Regions from separate parts of the Photobacterium japonica genome, predicted to be linked through region 3. Evidence: riboswitches for the same ligand, from Rfam matches in the RefSeq annotation. Region 3 holds a riboswitch; each other region holds the start of a gene.
The links. A riboswitch is a leader RNA that binds a small molecule or an ion and turns the genes downstream of it on or off. The one in region 3 is predicted to bind thiamine pyrophosphate.

Region 1 (8,319 bases), on a different contig from region 3:
TACACCGATAAAGAGTACGATCTGGACACCCTGTACAGCGACTTCCTGAAACTGGCGGATCGCAAAGGCCAGGTGTTTGATTACGATCTCGAAGCGCTGATGCACTTTGCCAACCTGCGCGAAGAAGACGACTTCTTTAAGCTGAACTACCTCAGCGTGCAATCTGGCACGGTCATGGCCACCACCACCATCAAGCTACAGTGTGGTGACGAAGAGAAATGTGAAGCCGCTGTCGGTAACGGCCCCGTCGATGCGCTGTACCAGTGTATTTATCGCCTGACGGGCTATGACATTGTGCTGGATAAATTCGATCTCACCGCCAAAGGTGAAGGGGAAGATGGCCTCGGCCAGGCCGACATCATTGCCAACTATAAAGGCCGCAAGTACCACGGTACCGGTCTGGCTACCGACATTGTCGAAGCCTCTGGCCAAGCCCTGCTTCACGTGATCAACAGTATTCATCGCGCCGATCAAATTGCAGAAATTAAACAGAAATCCCAAATGGAGACAGTATAACCATGGCAGGTACATATAACATCGCCGTTCTACCGGGGGACGGTATCGGTCCCGAAGTGATGCAGCAAGCCCACAAAGTGCTCGACGCGGTACAAGAAAAATTTGGCTTTACGCTGGCGTGTCACGAGTTTGATGTCGGCGGTATTGCAATCGACAACCACGGCTGCCCACTCCCTGAAGCCACCATGGCAGGCTGTGAAGCCTCGGATGCGATTTTGTTTGGCTCTGTCGGTGGCCCGAAGTGGGAACACCTGCCACCGAACGATCAACCGGAACGTGGGGCGCTACTGCCTTTGCGTAAGCACTTCCAACTGTTCTGCAACCTGCGTCCGGCACAGATCCACAGCGGCCTTGAAGCCTTCTCTCCGCTGCGTGCAGACATTTCTGAACGTGGCTTTGACATCGTGGTTGTGCGTGAACTGACGGGCGGCATTTACTTTGGCTTGCCAAAAGGCCGTGAAGGAGAAGGCGCCCAAGAGAAAGCCTTCGACACCGAGGTGTACCACCGTTTTGAGATTGAACGCATCGCCCGCATCGCGTTTGAATCAGCCATGCTGCGCAAGAAAAACGTCTACTCGATCGATAAAGCCAACGTCCTACAAAGCTCCATTCTATGGCGTGAAGTGGTCGAAGCGGTCGCCAAAGACTACCCAGAAGTGACGCTAAACCACATGTACATCGACAACGCGACCATGCAGCTGATCAAAGATCCGTCGCAGTTCGACGTGATGCTGTGCTCGAACATTTTCGGCGACATTATCTCGGATGAGTGCGCCATGATCACCGGCTCGATGGGCATGTTGCCGTCTGCCAGCCTGAACCAAGACAAGTTCGGCATGTACGAACCGGCCGGTGGCTCAGCGCCGGATATCGCGGGTAAAAACATTGCAAACCCGGTGGCACAAATTCTGTCGGCAGCACTGATGCTGCGTTACAGCTTGGGCGAAGAGCCTGCAGCACGCGCCATTGAGCAGGCAGTGTCACAAGCGTTGGAGGCCGGCGAACTGACCGCGGATCTGGCCGGTGGCCGTCCGGCCCTCACCACCAGCGAAATGGGTGACAAAATCGCCCAGTACATCCGCCAAGCCTAACCGCCGCAAGGAGCAATGAGACATGTCGAATAATAAAGCGCCCAAGACGCTGTATGAAAAAGTCTACGATGCCCACGTGGCGGTGGCAGCCGAAGGGGAAACCCCGATCCTGTACATCGATCGTCACTTGGTGCATGAAGTCACCTCGCCGCAAGCCTTTGATGGCCTGCGAGAAAAAGGCCGTCCGGTGCGGCAGGTGAACAAAACCTTTGCCACCATGGATCACAACGTCTCAACCCAGACCAAAGACATTAATGCGTCGGGCGAAATGGCACGGATCCAAATGGAAACACTGGCCAAAAACTGTGAAGAGTTTGGCGTCACCCTGTACGATCTTAACCACCCGTATCAGGGCATTGTGCACGTGATGGGGCCAGAACTGGGGATCACCCTGCCGGGCATGACGATTGTGTGTGGGGATTCTCACACCGCCACGCACGGCGCCTTTGGCTCGCTGGCCTTTGGGATCGGCACTTCAGAAGTCGAACACGTGCTAGCGACCCAAACCCTGAAACAAGCCCGCGCCAAGACCATGAAGATCGAAGTCAACGGCAAAGTCGCTGACGGCATTACCGCCAAAGACATCGTACTGGCGATCATCGGCAAAACCACCGCCGCTGGTGGGACCGGTTATGTGGTCGAATTCTGTGGGGAAGCCATCACCGATCTGTCGATGGAAGGCCGCATGACCGTGTGTAACATGGCCATCGAACTGGGGGCCAAAGCCGGTTTGATCGCCCCGGATCAGACCACCTATGACTACATCCAAGACCGTAAATTCTCCCCGCAAGGTGACGATTTTGATGCGGCAGTGGCGTACTGGGATACCCTGAAAACTGACGAGGATGCGCAGTTTGATCACGTGGTGACACTGGATGCCAAAGACATCAAACCACAAGTAACATGGGGCACGAACCCCGGCCAAGTTATTGCAGTCGATCAACCGATCCCATCCCCGAGTGATTTCAGCGATCCGGTTGAGCAAGCCTCTGCCGTGAAAGCACTGGCTTACATGGGGCTGGAAGCAGGCAAAACCCTGGCCGATTTCCGCATTGATAAAGTGTTTATCGGTTCGTGCACCAACTCACGCATCGAAGACATGCGTGCTGCTGCTGCGATTGCCAAAGGCCGTAAAGTGGCCGCCAATGTGCAAGCTTTGGTGGTACCGGGATCGGAGCAAGTGAAAGCACAGGCTGAAAAAGAAGGGCTGGATACGATCTTTATCGAGGCCGGTTTTGAATGGCGCCTGCCGGGCTGCTCCATGTGTCTGGCGATGAACAACGATCGCTTGGGACCGCATGAGCGTTGTGCGTCCACCAGTAACCGTAACTTTGAAGGCCGTCAGGGCCGTGATGGTCGCACCCACTTGGTGAGCCCGGCCATGGCCGCTGCTGCCGCGTGTGCGGGCCACTTCGTTGATATCCGTGAACTTGAACCTGCGGCAACGCCGGCCTAACAGAAGGAACGCACAATGACAGGATTCCAACAGCATACTGGCTTGGTCGTCCCACTGGACGCCGCCAATGTCGATACCGATGCCATTATTCCCAAGCAGTTTCTGCAAAAAGTCACCCGCACCGGGTTTGGCAAACATCTGTTTCATGACTGGCGCTTCTTGGATGATGCCGGTCAGCAGCCGAACCCCGCGTTCATCATGAATGCGCCGCGCTATCAGGGTGCGAGCATTTTGCTCGCCCGTGAAAACTTTGGCTGTGGATCATCCCGTGAACACGCCCCGTGGGCATTGGCAGATTACGGTATTCAGGTCATGATCGCGCCGAGCTTTGCCGATATTTTTTACGGCAACAGCATCAATAACCAAATGGTGCCGGTACGCCTGACTGAGCAGGAAGTGGATGAACTGTTCCAGTATGTGGACGCGAACGAAGGCGCAACCATCACGGTGGATTTAGAAGCGATGACGGTCACCTCCAATGGCAAAGTATATACGTTCGAGATCGACGCCTTCCGTCGTCACTGCTTGCTTAACGGTCTGGATAACATCGGTCTGACGCTGCAACATGAAGCGAAAATCGCGGATTATGAGCGCAATATCCCCGCATTTTTAGCCTAACCTCGATTCACAAAACGCGCCTCAGCCAGATAACATCATGGGCTGCGGCGCATTTTTTATCCTCCCGAAAGCTTTTCTCTTCTTTGCCGGTCTGATGTCTTAACCCTATATAGGCTCATCAGCCCACTTTTCAAGGAGATCGCCATGCGTTTGATCTTGCTCGTCAGCTTGTTACTCATCCCCTCGCTATCGTGGGCTGCGCCCAAGGCCGACCTCTGGCCATATTGGCAGGCGACCCAAGCCAACAGTACGCAGACCGTCGATCATCAACGCTGGCAACAGTTGCTGGATCGTTACTTGGTCGTCGCGCCCTCACAAACCCGCTTTCGCTATAGTGCCGTCACCGACAACGATCAGTACGCACTGGGCCGCTACCTGCGCGATCTGGCTGCTATCGATCCGCGCCAACTCAATCGCCGTGAGCAGTTTGCCTATTGGGTGAACCTGTACAACGCGCAGACTGTGAAGCTGATCCTCGCTCATTATCCGGTGTCGTCTATCACCAAGATCGGCGGCTTTTTCAGCTTCGGTCCGTGGGATGACGACGTCGTGACCATCAACGGCAAACCACTTTCCCTCAATGATATCGAACACCGGATCTTGCGCCCTATCTGGCGTGATCCGCGTATTCACTACGCAGTCAATTGTGCCAGCCTCGGCTGTCCTGATTTGCTGCCGCGCGCCTTTACCGCCAATAACACCGACACCTTGTTAGAGCAGGCTGCCAAGCGCTTCATTAATAGTGACAAAGGCGTCAAGATAGACAGCGATCGCGTCCAGTTATCCTCCATTTATGACTGGTACGGGAGTGACTTTGGCACGCAAGCGCAGCTGCAACAGCACCTCAACCGCTACCGTACCGGGACGCCTGTCACCTTACAACATGTCCGTTACGACTATGACTGGCGACTCAATGCTGCCCAATAAGTGATTGTCTTCCTTGCTGAGCACTAGCCACGCCAGCATCCCCCTATTACAATATGCTCGTTCTCATTGGGGAGCCCGAACACAAAAAAGGGCTGAGATTGCACCGCAAAACCCACTGAACCTGATCCAGTTAGCACTGGCGTAGGAATTGAGACCGAGTCATGCACTTTCTGCCCAGATCAGACACATTCGACTGACAGGCAGATCTCAACCCTGTGCCCTCTTATTTATCTCGTTTGCCGGATGCAAACGTAGCAGGAGCACACCGTGAAAAAAGCCCTTTCCCTTTTTGCTGTCTCATTGACGAGCGCGATCGCCACCAGCCCAGCATGGGCCGCAGAAAATGCCAACGCGAACAGCGATAACACGCTGACCGTGTACACCTACAGCTCATTCGCCTCTGACTGGGGACCGGGACCGGCGATTGAAAAAGCCTTTGAAGCGCAGTGTGATTGCGATTTGCAATTCATCGCACTGGATGATGGGGTATCCATTTTGAACCGCGTGCGTCTGGAAGGCAAAAATTCAAAAGCCGATGTGCTATTAGGACTGGATAACAACCTGATCAGCGAAGCGAAAAAAACCGGCCTGCTGGCCGAACACACCGTGGATACCCGTCAAGTCACCATCCCGAATGGCTGGACAGACACCACGTTCGTGCCGTATGACTTTGGCTATTTTGCTTTTGTGTATGACAGCAGCAAACTGACTAACCCACCGAAAAGCTTGGATGAACTCGTCAAGCGCGATGATCTCAACATCCTATATCAAGATCCTCGCACATCCACGCCCGGCCAAGGCTTAATGCTGTGGATGAAGTCCGTCTATGGCGATAAGGCCGCAGACGCGTGGCAACAACTGGCGAAGAAAACCGTCACCGTCACCAAGGGCTGGTCGGAAGCCTACAACATGTTCCTGAAAGGCGAAGCGGACATGGTGCTGTCTTACACCACGTCACCGGCTTATCACCGGATCGCAGAGAAAGACGCGAAATACAAAGCCGCGAATTTCAGCGAAGGGCATTACCTGCAAGTGGAAGTGGCCGCCAAGCTGAAAAGCAGTGATAACCCGGTACTGGCGGATCAGTTCATGGCCTTCATTTTGACGCCGGCATTCCAAGACCAAATCCCAACGGGCAACTGGATGTATCCGGTGATCAAGCAAACGCTACCCGAAGGCTTTGAACAATTAACCCTGCCAAGCAAGGCACTGGAATTTAACGCCGATGAGGTCGCGAAACAGCGCCGCAGTTGGATCCGAGAATGGCAATATGCGCTGACTCAGTAACTCATCCCGATAGTAGGCACTTACCTTGCATTCCCGCCACACCGCTTTATTGCCCGGCCTGTTTAGCGCCGGGCTCATTATCGCCATCGTGATCTGCGCCTTAGGGGCGTTAATCGTTGAAGCGAACACACTCGATATCCTGCCGTTATGGCAGGATCCGTATTTACGCCATGTAACGGGCTTTTCCTTTACTCAAGCCCTACTTTCGACACTGCTAAGTGTCGTGCCGGCGATCCCTGTCGCCTATGCACTGTCACGCCGCCAATTTCCCGGAAAAGCCCTGCTTTTGCGGGTATTTGCCATGACGCTGGTGCTGCCGGTGCTGGTCGCGGTATTCGGTCTGTTGGCCATCTATGGCAATAACGGTTTACTGATGCATGGCCTACATGCGTTAGGCTGGCAACCGGATGTGTCCCTGTACGGATTGCAAGGCATTTTGCTCGCTCATGTATTTTTGAACCTGCCGTTAGCGACACGCCTGTTGTACCAAAGTCTGGACAGCATTCCGCACGAACAACATCAACTCGCGACCCATTTGGGGCTATCCAGTGGGCAGCAGTTCATGTTTGTCGCCTGGCCGCGTTTGCGCCAGCAATTACCCCATGTAATTGGCTTGGTGTTCATGCTGTGTTTCACCAGTTTTGCCGTCATCATGGCACTGGGTGGCGGCCCCCAAGCCACCACCATTGAGCTGGCGATTTACCAAGCCTTACGTTACGACTTTGATTTAGCCGGCGGGGCGATACTGGCACTGTGGCAAATGGTGCTGTGTGGCAGCTTAGTGCTGCTGACTCAACGGTTTGCCAAACCGTTAGCCACCACGCACACGTCGGCTAAACAAGCTCGCCAACCACAGTTTGATTCCTTAGCCAGTCGCTGCTGGGACGGCGTGTGGATTGGCCTTGCGCTGCTGTTAGTGCTACCGCCGCTGTTTGCCGTCGTGCTCGCGGGGCTGAATCCCCACACCCTGGGTCAATTACAAGCCCCTGCCTTGTGGCAAGCGGTAGGACAATCGCTACACATCGCCATCATCGCCGCCCTGCTGGCCGTGATCGGCGGCGTCGCGATATTGCTCACCAGCCGCCAATGGCGCTTACGCCGTCAACGTTGGGCCGCCGATGGCATCGAGTTGATCGGTACCATCATTTTGATCACGCCGGGGCTGGTACTGAGTACCGGGATCTTCCTGTTATTGCGCCAGTTTACCGATGCATTTTCCGTCGCGTTCTGGGTTGTGGTGGCTGTGAATGCTCTGATGGCGCTGCCGTATGTACTCAAAACCCTGAGCCAGCCCATGCTGCATATTGCCCAACAATATGACCCGCTGTGCCAAAGTTTGGGGATGCACGGCCTCACCCGCTTGTGGCTGGTGGAATGGCGGGCATTACGGGCGCCAATAGCCCAAGCACTGGCGATCGGCTTTGTGCTCTCACTGGGTGATTTAGGGGCCATCGCCCTGTTTGGCAGCAATGATTTCCAAACCCTGCCACTGTATTTATTCCAACTACTGGGCAGCTACCAAATGGACGCGGCCGCCGTCACGGCATTGATCTTATTACTTTTGAGTTTGGGCTTATTCACACTGGTGGAAAAGCTGCTCATACGGAAACCGTTATGCTAACTCTGAGCCAACTCTGTTATCGCTATCCACGTCTGGATCACCGCACGCAAGACACCGCGCTGTGCTTTGATTTACAGGTCAATCAAGGGGACATCGTGGCGCTGATCGGCCCAAGCGGCGCCGGTAAAAGTACCCTGCTGGCATTGATTGCAGGCTTTCTGACCCCAGCCAGCGGTGCGCTAACCATCGCCGGTGAACCGATTGACCAACAACATCCGTCACAACGCCCGCTGTCGATGCTATTTCAAGAACATAACCTGTTTCCGCACCTGAGCGTGCACGACAACATCGCGCTGGGACGCCATCCGGGACTGCGCTTAACCACGCAGGACAAGGCGGATGTGGCGGCGGCGGCAACCCGTGTTGGGTTAGCGGACTATCTGACCCGTTTACCGGAGCAACTCTCCGGCGGCCAGCGTCAACGCGTGGCATTGGCGCGTTGCTTGCTGCGTCAGCGCCCATTGTTATTACTGGATGAACCGTTTTCCGCCCTTGACCCCGCGCTGCGTAAAGAGATGCTGGCACTGGTGCAAACACTGGCGCGCGAACAGCACATCACGGTGTTGATGATCACCCACAGCCCAGACGATGCACTGACGATCAGCGATAAATGCGCCTTCATTGAGCACGGGGAAATTACGCTGTTTGGGGACACGCAAGCCATGCTGACCACGCCCGAGCATGACGGATTAAAGCGGTACTTAGGGATGAGTTAGCGAGCACTACCGTTCAATCCCAGACAGACAAGGGCGATGCACTGGTGCATCGCCCTTTTTTATTTATGCATTGTTAGGTGTGCTTAG
Region 2 (8,319 bases), on a different contig from region 3:
ACAGAACACCATGATCCCCAGAAATACAGCATGACGGGTTCATCTTGGCTGAGAGCGGCTAAATCCATCTGCTCACCAAGTAACGTTTGCAGGTGTGGTGTTGGTAGCGTGTCCGTCGGCAGATTGCGACTGCGCCACATGTCCACCCCCATACTGACAACAGTCACCAATATCAGCATCCATACTGCTTCTTTCAACCAGCGTTTCCAACGGGGTGAAGAAGGGGGATTCGCACCCGTTTGTGCCGATGCGTGTTTATCTTGAGATGTCGTCATCAGCTTGCCTTACTGTGTGGCGGACTGTGCAGCTGATGATAGCGCATTGAGCACATCATCATTGGTCAGGATCACCGGTAGGGGGATGCCTTTCGGTGCTTTCGGACCATAGACGATATTAAACGGTACCCCGTAACGGCCATTTGAGCGTAGGTAGCCGGTGATGTAATCTGACGGTTTGGTCCAGTCACCACGCATAAGCACGATGTTGTCGCCGGCAAGTTGGCTGTGTACCGGATCTTGCAATAGCACACTGACTTTATTGACCTTACAGGTGATACACCAATCGGCCGTGACATCCACCACCACGGTTTTGCCTGCTTTCACATAGTCATCAATCGCTTCTACATCCAGCGGCTGCCATGCATGATCTTGCGGGAGTGGCGTTGACCAGTTATCGGCGGTCATGCTGCCCGCGATCAAACCACCACCGCTACCCAGTACCACCATGGCGAGTGCGAAGATCACCGGTTTACGGCCTTTCGTTTTGCCCAATCGCCATAGCAACACGGTTAGCATGAGTGCACCAATAATGGCTACCACAGGCGTGCTGAGGAAGTTGGTCATCAAGCTCAGTAACCACACGCTGGTCGCAAGCATCATGAAGCCAAACAGGGTTTTGACTTTGTCCATCCACCCCCCCGGCTTAGGCAGCATTTGTGCCAAGCGTGGGAAGAGGGCAATCACCAACCACGGCGCTGCCATACCGATGGCCAGCGCAGTGAAGATAGCGATCAAGGTCAGCATATCGGCGCCCAAGGCAAAGGCCACGGCGGTACCTAAGAATGGCGCGCTGCACGGCGTTGCCAGTAGGGTCGCGAACATGCCTTGCACAAAGTGACCGACGTAAGACTCATCCCCTTGGGTGGCCAACCAGGTATTGGTATTGCTCGACAGGCGGATCTCAAACAGCCCCAGCATGTTGGCCGCGAAAAGGGCGGTGATCACCACCATCGCACCAATGAAAAACGGACTCTGGAACTGAATGCCCCAGCCGAGCGCTTGCCCTGATACTTTCAGTGCGATCAGGAAGCCTGCCAGTAGCCAGAATGAAGTCACAATGCCAGCTGCCGACGACAAAAACTGCAAGCGAATTTGTTTTCGTGCCAACCCTTCTGCCGCAATCACGCTACTCAGTTTCATCCCCAAAACAGGAAGCACACAAGGCATGATATTCAGGATTAAGCCACCCAGCAGGGCAAAGCCGATGATTTCCCATAAGTTAGTGCTGCTATCTACGGGGATCGCAAGGGGTTGATGGCTGGCAACCGCCGTTTCTTCGACCGCAAAACCGTTATCACTGATGGTGATATTCAAGGTTTCATTGTTCAGTTTTGGTGTGCCAAACCAGCTGTTTACCGGCATTGTTGCGATCAGCGTGTTGCCATTAATGTCGACAGTCGGCTTTAAGAATGAAGCGTCTTTCACGTTCTGGGTGTCGCCATCGACAAACACATCCGGCTGCTGCCAGCCTAAGCTGTTGGTAGCAACCAGCGTGAGCTCACGACTTTTTTCATCCCAACTGGCGGCATCAATGGTGACGGACGGTTGCGCTTGTGGGACGTGGCTCATGCCTTGGTTGTACAAGTGCATGGCTTCTTCGTTATAACGTACCGCGTTCGGTTGGAAGTTTAGCGTGATCTCGTAGTCGGTCAGCACACAGATATTGGTACACGACGACATGGTTAATTTGCCGGACACAAAAACCGGCTTCTCCATGTCTTCAATGTGCAAAGTCATGGGGAAATTAATGTGGTGCTTATAGCCAAGGGTTTCTACGCCTAAGAACTCATAGCGTTTTGGCATCGGCCAATGCCAGTCGACATCGCTGACATTGCTGGACAATGCCCAATCAATCGAGGGGGCAACACCACCTTCGCCCGGGCTGCGCCAGTAGGTTTTCCAATCATCATTCAGTTGGACTTCAAGCAACCCTTCGACTGTTTTAGCGGCCGGATCGGTTTGCCCTGTGAGCATAAAGCGCACTTGAATAGGCGGGTGGTCTGGGTTATTTAACCACCCCGTAGAGGCGTTGTTTGCCCATGCATTTAACGACATGAACAGGCTCATGAATGCCATGATTAGCACAACGAAAGTACGGGTGGTTGAGACACGGCGAGCTTCGATGCGGCCGTGTGGATACAGGTGATTCACTGTGGTGACTCCAAAAATAAAAACGTTACAGAACGCGCTTACGCGATGGCCAGAATGGACTCAGCCGGTTTCATTCCCGGAAAACACAAAAAGTCAGGTGACGCCGCTGCGTCGGAATAATCGGTTCAGTGAGAACCGGTACCAGTAACCCTGCGCCGGCAAAGACAGCAAAGGTAAGGACGATAAACAGTAAATTGATGATGCCGTGTTCAAGTTGGGGCGAGTGCCACGGTAGCAGGTGGTCAGTCAGCGAACAGGCGTTGCTGATGTCGCTGTTGGCTATGCGGGTGAGGGCATCATTTTGTTGCGCTTCGGCGTGCAACGCGTCGATCTGCATGGCAAGAAACGCGACGATAGGGTTTGATTGTGCCAACGCCGGTGTATTGCCGGTGATAAAGGTCGCGTTAAGCGTATCAACCGCGTTGACGGTCGGTGATGCCGAGCAGGTCGTTGTTAGTCGTGTATTTTGACTGGTGCACACAAACATCGCCATGGCGATTAACCATAGGGCGTATTTGGCTCGTTGGCGGCGTGTGTCAGTGGCATACATGAAAAACGTTTTTAGACCTTACTTCAGTCAGCGTGTTGGGTATCAACAGGCTGAAAATAAACATGCTTGAACGAAATCAGACCGGCCGTAGCACGAAAAGTTTCCCTATCACCCTAAATTCCCTCAAGATGCGATCTTCAACGAAAGGGTATTGGGCGTTCACTTGAGTATGGGCTATTTTCGTTGTTTTTTTGCAGGGCTGCAAGGGTGAAAAAGCCACCTGCCGCTCAGTGCAGGTGGCTCCAGATTGCATGACGACGATGCCGTTTTTGCAATGCGCCTGTTTTTACGCAGACACGGTCGTGAAAATTAGCGCTTGTTACGCAAGTAACGCTTACGACGCTCTTCTTTTACGCGAATTTTTTCTTCGGCTTTGCGCTCGCTTTCTACAGCCACATCGATCAACTCTTGGGTGATCATTTCTGGGCGTTCCATCGTGATTTGACCCAGCGTACCGTTACGCAGTTCATTGATCAGAATTTCAGAGGCTTTGTGCAGATCCACGCGACCACCTGATTTCAGACAACCACGCTTGCGACCGATTTCTTCCATCATTTCGATTTCAGATTCTGGTAGCTCGTCAATGTCGTAACGGGCTTTCAAGCGCTCAGGGTAGGCTTGTGCCAAGTATTCAACGGTAAAGAAAGCCACATCGATGTAATCCATCGCGGTATCTTTCACTGCGCCCGTTGCGGCAAGGCGGAAACCACTGTGTGGGTTTTCCACTTTTGGCCACAAAATTCCAGGGGTATCAGACAGTACGATCCCGTTTTGCAGGTTAATACGCTGCTGCTGACGGGTAACGGCTGGCTGGTTACCGGTAATCGCCACTGAACGACCCGCAAGGGTGTTGATAATGGTCGATTTACCCACGTTCGGGATACCCATGATCATGGTGCGAATATGCTTGCCCATGTCTTCACGGTGTGGCGCCAATTTGCGGCACAGCTCAGTGATTTTATTCACTTCGTTAATGTTTTCAGTGGTGATGGCAATGGCTTTTACGCCTTGCTCTTTTTCAAGGTGATTGATCCACATCTCCGTCATTTCCGGATCCGCCAAGTCACGCTTGTTCAGCACTTTAACGACAGGCTTGTTGTTCTTTTCACGAAAGGTTTTGATCAGTGGGTTTTCGCTACTGAAAGGGATACGGGCATCAAGCACTTCAATGATCACATCGATCTTTGGAAGTACTTCCTCAATCTCTTTACGCGCTTTGTGCATGTGGCCCGGGAACCACTGGATGGTGTTACTCATAGGGAAGCTCTATTTTCTTTTCCGGCGTGCGAGCACCTTGGGTAAGCGCAACCGGTGGAATTCATGTCGGTTATTTGCAGCAGTCGCCTGCATCACCAACGATTACGGTTTGTGAGGAAGTGTAACGTACTTCTTGATATACATAAATCTTTTCACGCCGTTGCTGTGGAAGCGGCAGAAGGTAAACGGAGATGCGCGTATTTACTGTGCGTTAATGATAGCCAGCCACGTTAGCGAATCGGGTTGCCGTTGTCGTGCCTGTTCATGTGCGAGGGGGTCGGTCATCGTCCTTGTCTACATTTTCATGCCATTGCTTGATGCGGCCCTCTGCCGCCATATCATGGATGGCATCAATAAGGGCTTTGTCACGTTTTGCAAAATACAGGTCTTCTTCGGCTTTGCCGCGTAACTTCATGCGTTCTGAAAAGTCCATAACTCCTCCTTGCTGGCACTCAAAGGGCTTACTATAAGCGTAGACAAGCGGTATACCGTTTGAGAGTGAAATAGGTGACAGCTTGATCTTGGTCATCTTGTGATTACGTGAAGGGCATAGTAAGTTATGCACCCTTTTTTATATTGAGCTCTTATGATAATGATTTTCCGTTTAATGCAACGCTACTGGGTGGCAATTACCGTTTTAACACTGTTGGCTATCACGCTGTTATCCCTGTCGCCCATGCCCAGTTTGCCAACGGTGCCGGGAACGGATAAAACCCACCATTTTATTGCTTATGCGGCGTTAATGTTCCCAGCGGCGTTTGTCAGACCGCGATACTGGATCGCATTGGGTGGCGTGTTTTGGTTGTGGAGTGGGGCGATAGAGCTGATTCAACCGTATGTGAACCGTTATGGGGAGTGGTTAGACATGGCCGCGAATGGTGGCGGTATTGTGTGTGGCATTTCATTGGCGATGCTTGCCCGTTATGTGGTGAGTCATTTTACCAACACAAATGTTTCGAAAAGCATGTGAAAAAGTGTTTTGATACACATAATCAATACAATACAAGTTTGATATGTTGCTCTTTTATTAAATATTGTTACTATCGCAGCAGTGTAGTCGGGGAGCCTGATGGCTGAGATCGCTTTGCGAGACCCGTTGAACCTGATTCAGTTAACACTGGCGTAGGGAACTATCTGTCTTGCAGATGATGATCTTTCCTTTCTCATTATCCCTGTATGGGCTTGATATGTTCTAGAACGTCAGTTCAAGGGATTATCATGTCTATTTTATCGTACACTCCGCAACAACCTGTTGTCTCAACGCCGATTGTATTAACCATTGCCGGTTCAGACAGTGGCGGCGGTGCTGGCATTCAAGCTGATATTAAAGCGATTTCTGCGACGGGCGGTTATGCCTGCTCGGTCATTACGGCGATCACGGCACAAAATACGTTGGGCGTCTCTGCCATTTGTCCTATCCCGTTTGAACATGTGGAATTCCAGCTCGACGCGGTATTTTCCGATTTGAATGTGGTGGCGGTGAAAGTGGGTATGTTGGCTGATACCGATATCATCAAGGTCGTTGCCGCCAAAATTAAGCAATATCGTCCTGCCTATGTGGTGGTGGATCCTGTCATGGTGGCCACCAGCGGGGATCTGTTATTGGAAACCTCGGCCATCAGCACATTGAAGGCCGAATTGTTGCCATTGGCGGATGTGATCACCCCGAATCTGCCAGAAGCGGCGGCGCTGGTGGGTGGTCAGGTACCGGCTAACGAAGCGGACATGACGGCGATGATTGCTGACCTGCGTCAGTTAGGTGCCAAAGCGGTATTGCTAAAAGGTGGCCATCTTGAGCAAGACGAGAACAGTAACGATTTGCTGATTTTCGCCGATGCTGTGCAGCAACTGAGCGCAAAACGCGTACAAACCCGCAATACCCATGGCACAGGCTGTACCTTGTCGTCGGCGATCGCGTCTTATCTGGCACAAGGCAACGATTTATTACAAGCGGTGACGTTGGGCAAACAGTATATCTCACAGGCGATTTTGCATGCTGACGCGTTAGACATTGGTCAAGGTCATGGCCCTGTGCACCATTTCTTCCCTGGGCATAATGATGTCCGTTAACACGCCATGTGTGACGTCCATGAAGCCGTCACCGTTAGCGCCCCCTCGTGCGGTGACGGTGACGATTGAAGACGGCTATTTACGCTATCTCGACAGTGAAACGGCAACGTTGGCGGGGTTGAACATGCAGATCCCCGCTGGCCAATGGACCTGTTTATTGGGGCGCAGTGGGTGCGGGAAAAGCTCGCTGTTACGCTATTTAGCCGGGTTATTGGGTGACAACGTCGCGTGGAAGGGGCGTCTAACCACGACACCCGTGTCTGATCTGAACGGACACATCGCTTACATGGGTCAGCAAGATCTGTTAATGCCGTGGTTAACGGTACTGGATAACGTCATGTTGAGTACGCGATTTGGTGCGCCAGCATCGCATCGTTCCTCCGATTCCACCACCCATCATGCTGATCTCGCCAGTCACGCCAAAAATAAAGCCCTCACGCTATTAGCCAGTGTGGGCTTAGCCGACAAAGCGCATTATCGCCCTCAGCAACTTTCTGGCGGGATGCGTCAACGGGTGGCATTGGCGCGTACCTTGATGCAAGACAAACCCATGGTACTGATGGATGAGCCTTTTTCGGCGCTCGATGCCGTCACACGCCATAAATTGCAAAACCTCGCCTGCACGCTACTGAAAGGCAAAACCGTGGTGCTGATCACCCATGATCCGCAAGAAGCCCTGCGTCTGGCCGATGCGTTGTACATCCTGCAAGGGCAACCTGCTAGGGCGACGGCGCTTGAAGTGCCAGCGTCGACGACACCGCGTGACTACGATGCCGATTGCGCCCGCCTGCAGCAAGAGATCTTAACGCGCTTGGAGCAAGATGATGAATAACTTGACCCCATTAACGCCCGCATCCTCTGCTGTACAGTCGTCATCCTCCACAAAGGCGGCTGTTTCCGCGTCCCCGTTATCGCATCCTGTGGTGCGAGTGGCGATCAGTGCGGCGATCATCGTTGGTATCTGGCATGCCATTGTGGTGGTGTTTGCTATGCCGTCGTTCATTTTGCCGGCGCCGTTGGATGTGTTTGAACGCATGGTGCAGCGGCATGATGTGTTGTTGAAACACACTTGGGTAACCGCGCAAGAAATCCTGCTGGGTTTACTGCTGGGGTTATCCATGGGGTTGTTTTTTGCGTTGCAAATGCTGCTGTTCAAACCGCTAAAACGTTGGTTATTACCGTTATTGATCGCCAGTCAGGCTATTCCTGTGTTTGCTATCGCGCCGGTGCTGATGTTGTGGTTGGGTTACGGCATTGGATCGAAAGTGGTGATGGCCGCGTTGATCATTTTCTTCCCCGTGACGACCTGTTGCTATGACGGTTTACGCAATACCCCAACAGGGTACCTCGATTTAGTCAGCACCATGGGTGCCACGAAATGGCAACGGCTGCGTTATGTGCAGTTGCCAGCGGCATTGCCAACCTTGGCGTCGGGGATCCGTGTCGCAGTGGTGATCGCCCCGATCGGTGCAGTAGCCGGTGAATGGGTGGGGTCCAGTGAAGGGCTGGGCTACCTGATGCTCCAAGCCAATGCCCGCATGATGATTGATGAGATGTTTGCTGCGTTATTCATCCTTTCTGCATTATCGGTGTCGCTGTATTTCATCACAGACACACTGCTAAAACGCCTGATCCCTTGGCAAGCCGATTAACGCTGAGCGTCATAATTACCCTCTTACTACACCAGAATAAGGACACACAATGAAAAAGACAGGCATGCGATACGTCGCCTCGGCGGCTGCACTTCTTGTATCGCTCATGATGTCGGGTGCCGCGCTTGCGGATACCGCCGCTAAAACACAGCCGCTGACCTTGATGCTGGATTGGTTCGTGAACCCCAATCATGGCCCCATTGTGATTGCGAAAGAGAAAGGCTATTTCAACGCGAATGGCTTAGACGTCACCATTCAAGAGCCTGCTGACCCAAGCATGCCGCCTAAGCTGGTGGCGGCGAATAAACTGGATCTTGCCATTACTTACCAACCGAACTTAACCATTGATGTTGCGGCGGGT
Region 3 (8,319 bases):
AACCACTGGCTCACAGTTGGATGCCTTAGCGCGTCAACATCTGTGGGCATACGGGTTTGATTACGACCACGGCACTGGCCACGGCGTCGGCCACTTCTTGAGTGTGCATGAAGGCCCGCAGCGTATCGCCAAGGTATACAACCCAACGGCACTGCTACCAGGCATGGTCTTGTCTAACGAGCCGGGTTACTACCGCGCTGACGCGTTCGGCATTCGTATCGAAAACCTGGAGTTGGTGGTCGAGATTGAAACCGCGGGCGACAGACATGTCATGGGCTTTGAATCACTGACCCGTGCGCCGATTGATCGTCGCTTGGTGGACGTCGCCTTGATGACAGACAGCGAACTGGCTTGGTTGAACCGCTACCATGAGACAGTCTTTGCGGCGATCAGCCCAGCCCTTGAAGGCGACGACTTGGGATGGCTTGAACAAGCGACCGCACCGCTAAGCCGCTAAGCCGCTCATCCAAGAGCAGTAAATCAGCAAGCCACATAGAAACAGAGTAAAACAAAACGCCCGTCTTGCACGGGCGTTTTTCTTTATGCTGACTTCGTTACTCAGGCAGTTATCCCGAATAAGCGTGATGCCAATCCTTCCACACCACTTCAAACCCGTGCTGCTTGACCGCTTCCGCCACCTTGGCCACAGAGCGTTCATCACTGATCGCAAATTGCTCCAGCTCTGGCTCGCCATCCGCGTACCCGCCTGGCTGGGTTTTCGATCCTGCCGACATAGACGTGATCCCCAAAGGCAACACGTTATCGCGAAAGTGCGCGGATTCACGGGTCGATAATGACAACTCCACTTCCGGATTCAGTAACCGAAAGGCACAAATCAGCTGCACCAATTGAGGGTCTGTCATGATGGATTTCGGCTGCAACCCCCCTTCACACGGGCGCAAACGCGGAAATGAAATGGAATAACGGGTCTGCCAGTAAGTGCGTTCCAGATACGCCAAGTGCGCCGCGACAAAGAAGCAATCCGTGCGCCACTCATCCAGTCCAATCAAGGCACCAATACCGATTTTATCGATCCCCGCACGGGCCAAGCGATCCGGCGTGTCCAACCGATAGTGGAAATCCATCTTATTGCCCCGCAGATGATGCTCCGCATACGTCGAGGCATGGTAGGTTTCCTGATAAACCATCACGGCATCTAACCCGAGGGTTTTCAGCTCAGCGTATTCGGCCTGATCCAGCGGTTGCACTTCCATCGCCAAATAACTGAACTGCGATTTAATCGCGGGCAAGGCCTCACGGAAATAGTCCATCCCGACTTTGCGCTCATGTTCTCCGGTCACCAGCAAGATGTTGTCAAACTGCATCGCTTTGATCGCCGCGCATTCGCGCTCAATCTCGGCCACATTCAATGTACGTCGCTTAATCCGGTTCTCCATGGAAAATCCGCAATAGGTACACGCATTGGCACACAGGTTCGACAAATAGAGCGGGACATAAAAAGACATGGTATGACCGAACCGTTTGCGGGTCAGGGCCGCTGACTGCTGCGCCATTTGCTCAAGGTAAGGTTCCGCCGCTGGTGAGATCAGGGCTTTGAAATCCTCCAAGTCGCGCTTGGGCTTGCGCAGGGCCCGCTCCACATCCGCCGCTGTCTTGCTGTAGATAGACAGGCGAATATCGTCCCACTCCAGCCGCTGCCACACATCGACAAAACTCATCGCACGCTCCTTTATGCTGGCTGATCCAAAAAGGCCGTTAAGGGACTGGAAGCGATGGCTTGATTCACCGTCCCTGCCAGCCCAGCCTCATACGCCATGCGCCCGCCTTCCACTGCCAACTTAAACGCTCGCCCCATCACAATTGGATCGGCAGCTGCAGCAATCGCCGTGTTTACCAAGACGGCATCAGCGCCCATTTCCATCGCTTCTGCCGCATGGGACGGCGCCCCGATACCGGCATCCACAATCACCGGCACCCGCGCCTGATCGATGATGATTTCGAGAAAATCACGCGATGCCAGCCCTTTGTTGGTGCCAATCGGCGCGCCCAGAGGCATCACGGCCGCACAGCCGACTTCTTCTAGCCGCTTACACAACACCGGGTCGGCATGGCAATATGGCAAGACAATGAAGCCTTCGCGCACCAGCATCTCAGCCGCTTTCAGGGTTTCTATCGGATCGGGCATCAGGTATTTCGGATCCGGGTGAATTTCCAACTTCAACCAGTTGGTGCCCAATGCCGCACGAGCCAACTTGGCAGCAAACACCGCCTCTTGGGCATTCTTCGCCCCAGACGTATTGGGCAGCAGGTTCACCCCCGCTTCGATTAAGGGGGCGAGAATGTCATCGTCCCGCTTGTCGATATCCACACGCTTGAGCGCCATAGTGACCAATTCAGAGCCCGAAGCGATAATCGATGACGCCATGGTATGGCGGTTCGCGTACTTCCCTGTGCCTGTGAATAGGCGTGAAGAGAAGGTTTTATCTGCAATCGTTAACATCTCATCCTCCTGCAATCGCTTGAAACAGGGCAATACGATCCCCGTCACTCAAGGCCGTTGTCTCCCACACCGGACGCGAGACAATCTCTTCATTCACCGCGATGGCCGTGGCCTGTAGCGGCATCCCTAAATGTTCCAGCAACGCCGTGATGCTGAGCCCTTCCGGTACCGCCACGGCTTTATCATTAACCTTTAACGTAATTGTCGACATCAACATTGCTCTCTTTTGACACGGACGGGCCACACACCGGGCACGACGTATCTTGCGTGAAATGAAAAGATTGCCAGTGCAGGGTCAGGCCATCAAAGTGTTGGAGACGGGAGAAGCTCCCCTCTCCCGCGCCAGTCAGCAGTTTGAGGGTTTCCAACGCTTGCAGGGTACCGATATTGCCCACGACGGGGCCGATGATCCCACCGGTACTGCAGTTTTGCGGGGTGTCTTGCGCCTGATCCGCCAACGGAAACACACAGTGGTAACATGGCCCGTGACCGTGGCGAAAATCAAACGCCATTAACTGCCCTTGCCACTGGATCGCGGCCCCCGAAATCAAGGGAGTATGCGTCGCATAACACGCACGGTTCACCGCATGACGGGTTGCCAGGTTATCCGAACAATCAAGCACCACATCGGCCTGTGCCACTTCCATGGCTAAACGTTCAGCGGCCAAACGGGCATTCACCGCACGTACTCGCACGAGCGGATTGAGCGCCCGCAATTGTGCGGCGGCTTGCTCGGCTTTCGGCAAGCCCACATCGGTTTCCCGATAAAGTACCTGACGCGGCAAGTTAGAAGCCTCAAGGTGATCATCATCAGCAATCACCAATTGACCCACACCAGCGCCAGCCAAATACAACGCAGCTGCCGAACCTAAACCGCCGGCTCCCACAATCAACACGTTGGCCTGTGTGAGATTGACCTGTCCTTGCTCGCCGACCTCCGGCAACATGATCTGTCGGCTGTAACGTAAGAACGCCTGATCACTGAGCATGGTCGGGAACTCCTTTATGCTCGCGCACCAACACCTGCTGAAATGCAGCGACCGCGAGTGCCGGATCGTCGGCTTGGGTAATGGCGCGTACCACAGCAACACTGCTAACACCGGTGCGCCACACTTTCTCAACGCGTGACAAATCAATCCCGCCTATCGCCACGGTGGGGAACGCGTCGCCGATCAGTTTATGGTACAGCGCCAAGCGGTTGAGCCCTTGCGGCTTGGACGGCATGGTTTTGGTGGTCGTTGGAAAGATATGGCCCAGCGCGATGTAGCTCGGCGAGAATTCGGCCGCACGCAGAATTTCATAGTAACCGTGCGTTGAGAGGCCTAAACGCAGACCCGCAGCCGCAATCGCGGCGAGATCGGCGGTGGTCAAATCTTCCTGTCCCAAATGCACCCCGTACGCGCCATGATCGATCGCCAGTTGCCAGTAATCATTCACAAACACTTGTGCCTGATGCGAGGAGCCCGCAGCCACAATACGGGCAATTTGCGACGATAACGCCGGAGCGAGGGGATCTTTGATCCGCAGTTGGGTAGTCATGACACCGCATGTCAGCAACTGCTCCACCCATTCTGCCGAATCGACCACGGGATACAGCGCTAACTTGGAGCGATCCACAGGAGCAAAAGCCGCCACAGCCACTTCGGTATACTGCCAGCCCAACGCATCAACCTCGGCGTGATTCGCCGTTAACGGACGCGGAAACAAACGGCGATCCACTGGCCATGTACCGCCAGCGTCACCGTCTGTCTCAAACACATACCGACGCGCATAAGCGCGCGCCAAGGTCACCGCATCCTCTAAGGGATAGTCCAATGCTAAGGCGGCCAACAACATAGCGCGCTGAGCATCACTGCCGCCAGTATGATGGCAATACACCGCACGCGCTTCACCGTCGTGGTGCCACACATCAACACAGCCGCTGTCGGTCGGCAAGCCACACACCACAAGGTGCGATGAGATGGCAACTTGCTGCTGGATCTCGGCCAATGTCGGGTACGGGGCCAGCCATTGGTCACGCACCACGTAAACATATCGTCCATCCTCGTTATTGACGGGCTGTGTCGCGTCAAACGCCACACTGAAACGACGCCCGTCCACATCCATGTCTACCACTGCCGATTCACTCCATGCCAGATGCACCGGCTCGCCCAGCTGATAATGATCAGCGGCAGCCAATAATGGCTCAAGGTGCATCAACAACGGCGTCAGGTGATCGGGTAAACAGATGGTGTTCATTAGCTATCCTCTTTAGCAGGGTGATAAAGCTCACTGCCTCGGGCTTTGAATGTCTCCGACATCTGCTGCATACCAGCCTGCTGAATCGCCACCGCCGAATCGTCCATCACCTCAATAGCTACCGCTTTGGCGGCTTGTTGATCCAAATCTTTGGCGTATTCACGCACTTCCTGCGAAATTTTCATCGAACAGAATTTCGGTCCACACATCGAGCAAAAGTGAGCGATTTTGCCCGACTCTTGCGGCAGGGTTTCATCATGGTAAGCACGTGCCGTTTCAGGATCTAAACCGAGGTTAAACTGATCTTCCCAGCGGAATTCAAAGCGCGCTTTCGATAACGCATTGTCACGCACCTGCGCGCCGGGATGACCTTTGGCTAAGTCTGCCGCATGGGCACACAGCTTGTACGTGATAAGCCCTACTTTGACGTCTTCTTTATTCGGTAGGCCTAAATGTTCTTTCGGGGTGACATAACACAGCATGGCACAGCCGTACCAACCAATCATCGCTGCGCCAATCCCGGACGTAATGTGGTCATAACCCGGTGCAATGTCTGTAGTCAGAGGGCCGAGGGTATAGAAAGGAGCTTCATGGCAGTGCTTGAGTTGCTCTTCCATGTTTTCTTTGATCATGTGCATGGGGACATGACCGGGGCCTTCAATCATCACCTGCACATCATATTCCCAGGCGATCTTGGTCAGCTCACCCAAGGTACGCAACTCACTGAACTGGGCTTCATCATTGGCATCAGCCACCGAACCGGGACGCAGGCCATCGCCCAGTGACAGGGAGATATCGTATTGGGCACAGATCTCACAGATCTCGCGGAAGTGCTCATACAGGAAGCTTTCTTTATGGTGAGCTAAACACCACTTAGCCATGATGGAACCGCCTCGTGACACAATACCGGTCACTCGCTTGGCGGTCATGGGGACATAACGCAACAACACACCAGCATGGATGGTGAAGTAATCCACCCCTTGCTCGGCTTGTTCAAGCAACGTGTCGCGAAACACGTCCCAATTGAGGTTCTCTGCTACCCCATTCACTTTTTCCAGCGCCTGATACATGGGCACGGTCCCAATAGGCACAGGGCTGTTACGAATGATCCATTCACGGGTTTCATGAATATTACGGCCGGTCGATAAATCCATCACGGTGTCGCCCCCCCATCGGGTCGACCACACCAATTTTTCGACTTCTTCTTCAATAGAAGAACTGACCGAAGAATTGCCAATGTTGGCGTTCACTTTCACGAGGAAGTTGCGACCGATGATCATCGGCTCAGATTCAGGGTGATTGATGTTGGCAGGAATAATGGCGCGTCCTTCAGCGACTTCCTGACGCACAAATTCGGGGGTGATTTCGGCCGGTAAGTTAGCACCAAATGCCATGCCTGGGTGCTGTTGGTTTAACACCTCATCACGGTATTTGGCACGCCCCATGTTTTCTCGAATCGCGATGTATTCCATCTCGGGGGTGATCACCCCTTTACGGGCATAGTGTAGCTGGGTGACATTGGTGCCAGGTTTGGCACGGCGAATACGGGCTTGTTCACTAAAACGAAGATCATCCAGCGTAGTATCTGATAGGCGCTCTTTGGAGTAGGCCGAACTTTGTTCATCGAGCAATTCGGTGTCACTGCGCGATGTGATCCACGCTTCACGGATTTGAGGTAACCCGGTGTAAATATCAATCTCGTGGTTAGGATCGGTATAGAAACCAGAGGTGTCGTACACCCGCACGGGTTCATTCGGCTCTAGAATGGGATCATCTTTCGTGCCACCGACCAGACTGTCGGCTAAGCAGATTTCACGCATCGGCACTTGAATATCATCGCGGCTACCCGTGACATACACTTTATGCGAATTGGGGTAAGGTTGAATCGTCAATGATTCAATAAATTGTTTCGCTTCCAGTCTCGCTTGTTTGCGATTCGACATAGCAATTTCCTGTTAATCCATTTGGGAAAGTTGCTTGACGGATGGGTGCGTAAACAAGAGGCTACACGTAGGGGTATAGCATCATCTGATCCTGCAGTCAGGCTTTATAAGGTATGAGGCAACATATAAGCACATGACAAAAAAGATAATTTTCTCTTGTTCCCTTCGCAGGTATTAGCCTGATCAGGTTCTACGGATCCCGCAATGCGGTCTCAGCCCATGGGCACTCCGACAAGTTGAGCATTGAGTATAAATTAGCCATTTATCATCATCAACCCGAAACGGAGATTTCACCGACTATCATCCACAAACCCTACTGCATTCTCATTTTATCTCATTACTGGCAGACCAGCACATCGCCACGAATATGCTGCGATAAGGTATGGCCGACATCCCCTAACCAATGCACGCCGGACTTACGGCAACCGATGATCACCAAACTCGCTTCCAACGTCTCCGTCAACGCGATCAAATGCTTGATTACATCACCATTCGCGAGATGGATACCCGTCACGTGATAGGGGGACTGCGCTGACAATGCCATCAGTTGCTGCTGGCGCTTATGTTCAAGGCTCTCATGAGCGGCATCCAATTCAAGTTCGGCATCTGCAAAACTCACATTTCCCATGCCCGGCTCGACAAAGGCGACATGCAGCTCGGCGTTATTTTGCTCTGCGACCACCGCAGCTTTCACTACCAAGCGATGAGCTTCATTATCGTCAGGGTTAACCGCCACTAAAATTGTGGGATACAGCGCCATGATTCTCTCCTTTAATCTCAACAATGTGCGAAATGCCATGCTATACCTAATTGTCAGCCTACACCCTTGTGGGTACGGCGATATACAACTCAATCAATGATTGCAAAAATACCGCAGCCGGAAGGTGATAGTGACCGTCATAACATGGTATTAGTATGGCATTCTTTACTTATCGAATGAGATCCCAATGAACCAGTTCATTTTTCTGGGACTAATCGCCCTTGGTGGAGCGTTTGGTGCTTGCTCCCGCTACCTCATTTCTGAATTCTGTGTATCCTTGTTTGGGCGTGGCTTTCCGTACGGCACACTCGTTGTGAACGTGGTGGGATCGCTGATTATGGGACTGATGATGTCGGCCCTTAATCAAGGCATGATTGGGGCGGTACCTTCCCGCCCGTTAATCGGACTCGGTTTTCTTGGCGCACTCACTACCTTCTCAACCTTTTCCATGGACAACGTCATTCTGATGCAGCAAGGGGATTTCATCAAAGCTGGCCTGAACATCTTACTCAACGTCACACTGAGTATTACCGCCTGCTTTATTGGTTATCAGTTGATGCTGAAAAGCTAACCTATAACGTCATACACCCTTACCGCAGAAACAAAAAAGCTCTCGTTGCAAAACGAAAGCTTTTTTATTAGAACATCGAAAATTATAAATCCCAGAAACGAGCAAGGCCCTGATCTTTCGATCAGGGCCTTAAATGTGGCAGGGGTGGAGAGATTCGAACTCCCAACACGCGGATTTGGAATCCGCTGCTCTGCCAATTGGAGCTACACCCCTAGTGCATGTAAATATACTACTGATCCACACTCAAACTGCAAATACATTTTCTTGTACTCACTCACAGTATCCGTAAAAAATCACACTACATGACGTTTCTCACTTTTTACAGAGTATGCAAGTACTCGGTATC

Region 1: linked by a shared signal. The riboswitch ahead of thiB (thiamine ABC transporter substrate binding subunit) and the one ahead of thiC (phosphomethylpyrimidine synthase ThiC) in region 3 are both predicted to bind thiamine pyrophosphate.
Region 2: linked by a shared signal. The riboswitch ahead of thiD (bifunctional hydroxymethylpyrimidine kinase/phosphomethylpyrimidine kinase) and the one ahead of thiC (phosphomethylpyrimidine synthase ThiC) in region 3 are both predicted to bind thiamine pyrophosphate.

What each region holds. Positions count from the first base shown of each region.
Region 1 covers NZ_JAKJSN010000015.1:84,108-92,426, forward strand. The annotation lists gene leuA (2-isopropylmalate synthase) at 1-516, shown strand, start outside; gene leuB (3-isopropylmalate dehydrogenase) at 519-1,607, shown strand; gene leuC (3-isopropylmalate dehydratase large subunit) at 1,630-3,063, shown strand; gene leuD (3-isopropylmalate dehydratase small subunit) at 3,079-3,681, shown strand; gene L4C36_RS06685 (DUF547 domain-containing protein) at 3,826-4,608, shown strand; TPP riboswitch at 4,666-4,773, shown strand; gene thiB (thiamine ABC transporter substrate binding subunit) at 4,876-5,895, shown strand; gene thiP (thiamine/thiamine pyrophosphate ABC transporter permease ThiP) at 5,921-7,516, shown strand; gene thiQ (thiamine ABC transporter ATP-binding protein) at 7,510-8,232, shown strand.
Region 2 covers NZ_JAKJSN010000044.1:14,644-22,962, reverse strand. The annotation lists gene L4C36_RS16750 (protein disulfide oxidoreductase) at 1-275, opposite strand, end outside; gene L4C36_RS16745 (protein-disulfide reductase DsbD family protein) at 285-2,354, opposite strand; gene L4C36_RS16740 (hypothetical protein) at 2,500-2,922, opposite strand; gene ylqF (ribosome biogenesis GTPase YlqF) at 3,289-4,236, opposite strand; gene L4C36_RS16730 (hypothetical protein) at 4,499-4,669, opposite strand; gene L4C36_RS16725 (VanZ family protein) at 4,823-5,206, shown strand; TPP riboswitch at 5,285-5,382, shown strand; gene thiD (bifunctional hydroxymethylpyrimidine kinase/phosphomethylpyrimidine kinase) at 5,455-6,306, shown strand; gene L4C36_RS16715 (ABC transporter ATP-binding protein) at 6,326-7,138, shown strand; gene L4C36_RS16710 (ABC transporter permease) at 7,131-7,958, shown strand; gene L4C36_RS16705 (ABC transporter substrate-binding protein) at 8,008-8,319, shown strand, end outside.
Region 3 covers NZ_JAKJSN010000007.1:485-8,803, reverse strand. The annotation lists gene L4C36_RS00525 (aminopeptidase P family protein) at 1-457, shown strand, start outside; gene thiH (2-iminoacetate synthase ThiH) at 567-1,679, opposite strand; gene L4C36_RS00515 (thiazole synthase) at 1,691-2,461, opposite strand; gene thiS (sulfur carrier protein ThiS) at 2,463-2,672, opposite strand; gene L4C36_RS00505 (HesA/MoeB/ThiF family protein) at 2,647-3,450, opposite strand; gene thiE (thiamine phosphate synthase) at 3,440-4,699, opposite strand; gene thiC (phosphomethylpyrimidine synthase ThiC) at 4,699-6,642, opposite strand; TPP riboswitch at 6,786-6,883, opposite strand; gene L4C36_RS00490 (universal stress protein) at 6,980-7,402, opposite strand; gene crcB (fluoride efflux transporter CrcB) at 7,590-7,973, shown strand; tRNA gene L4C36_RS00480 (tRNA-Trp) at 8,110-8,186, opposite strand.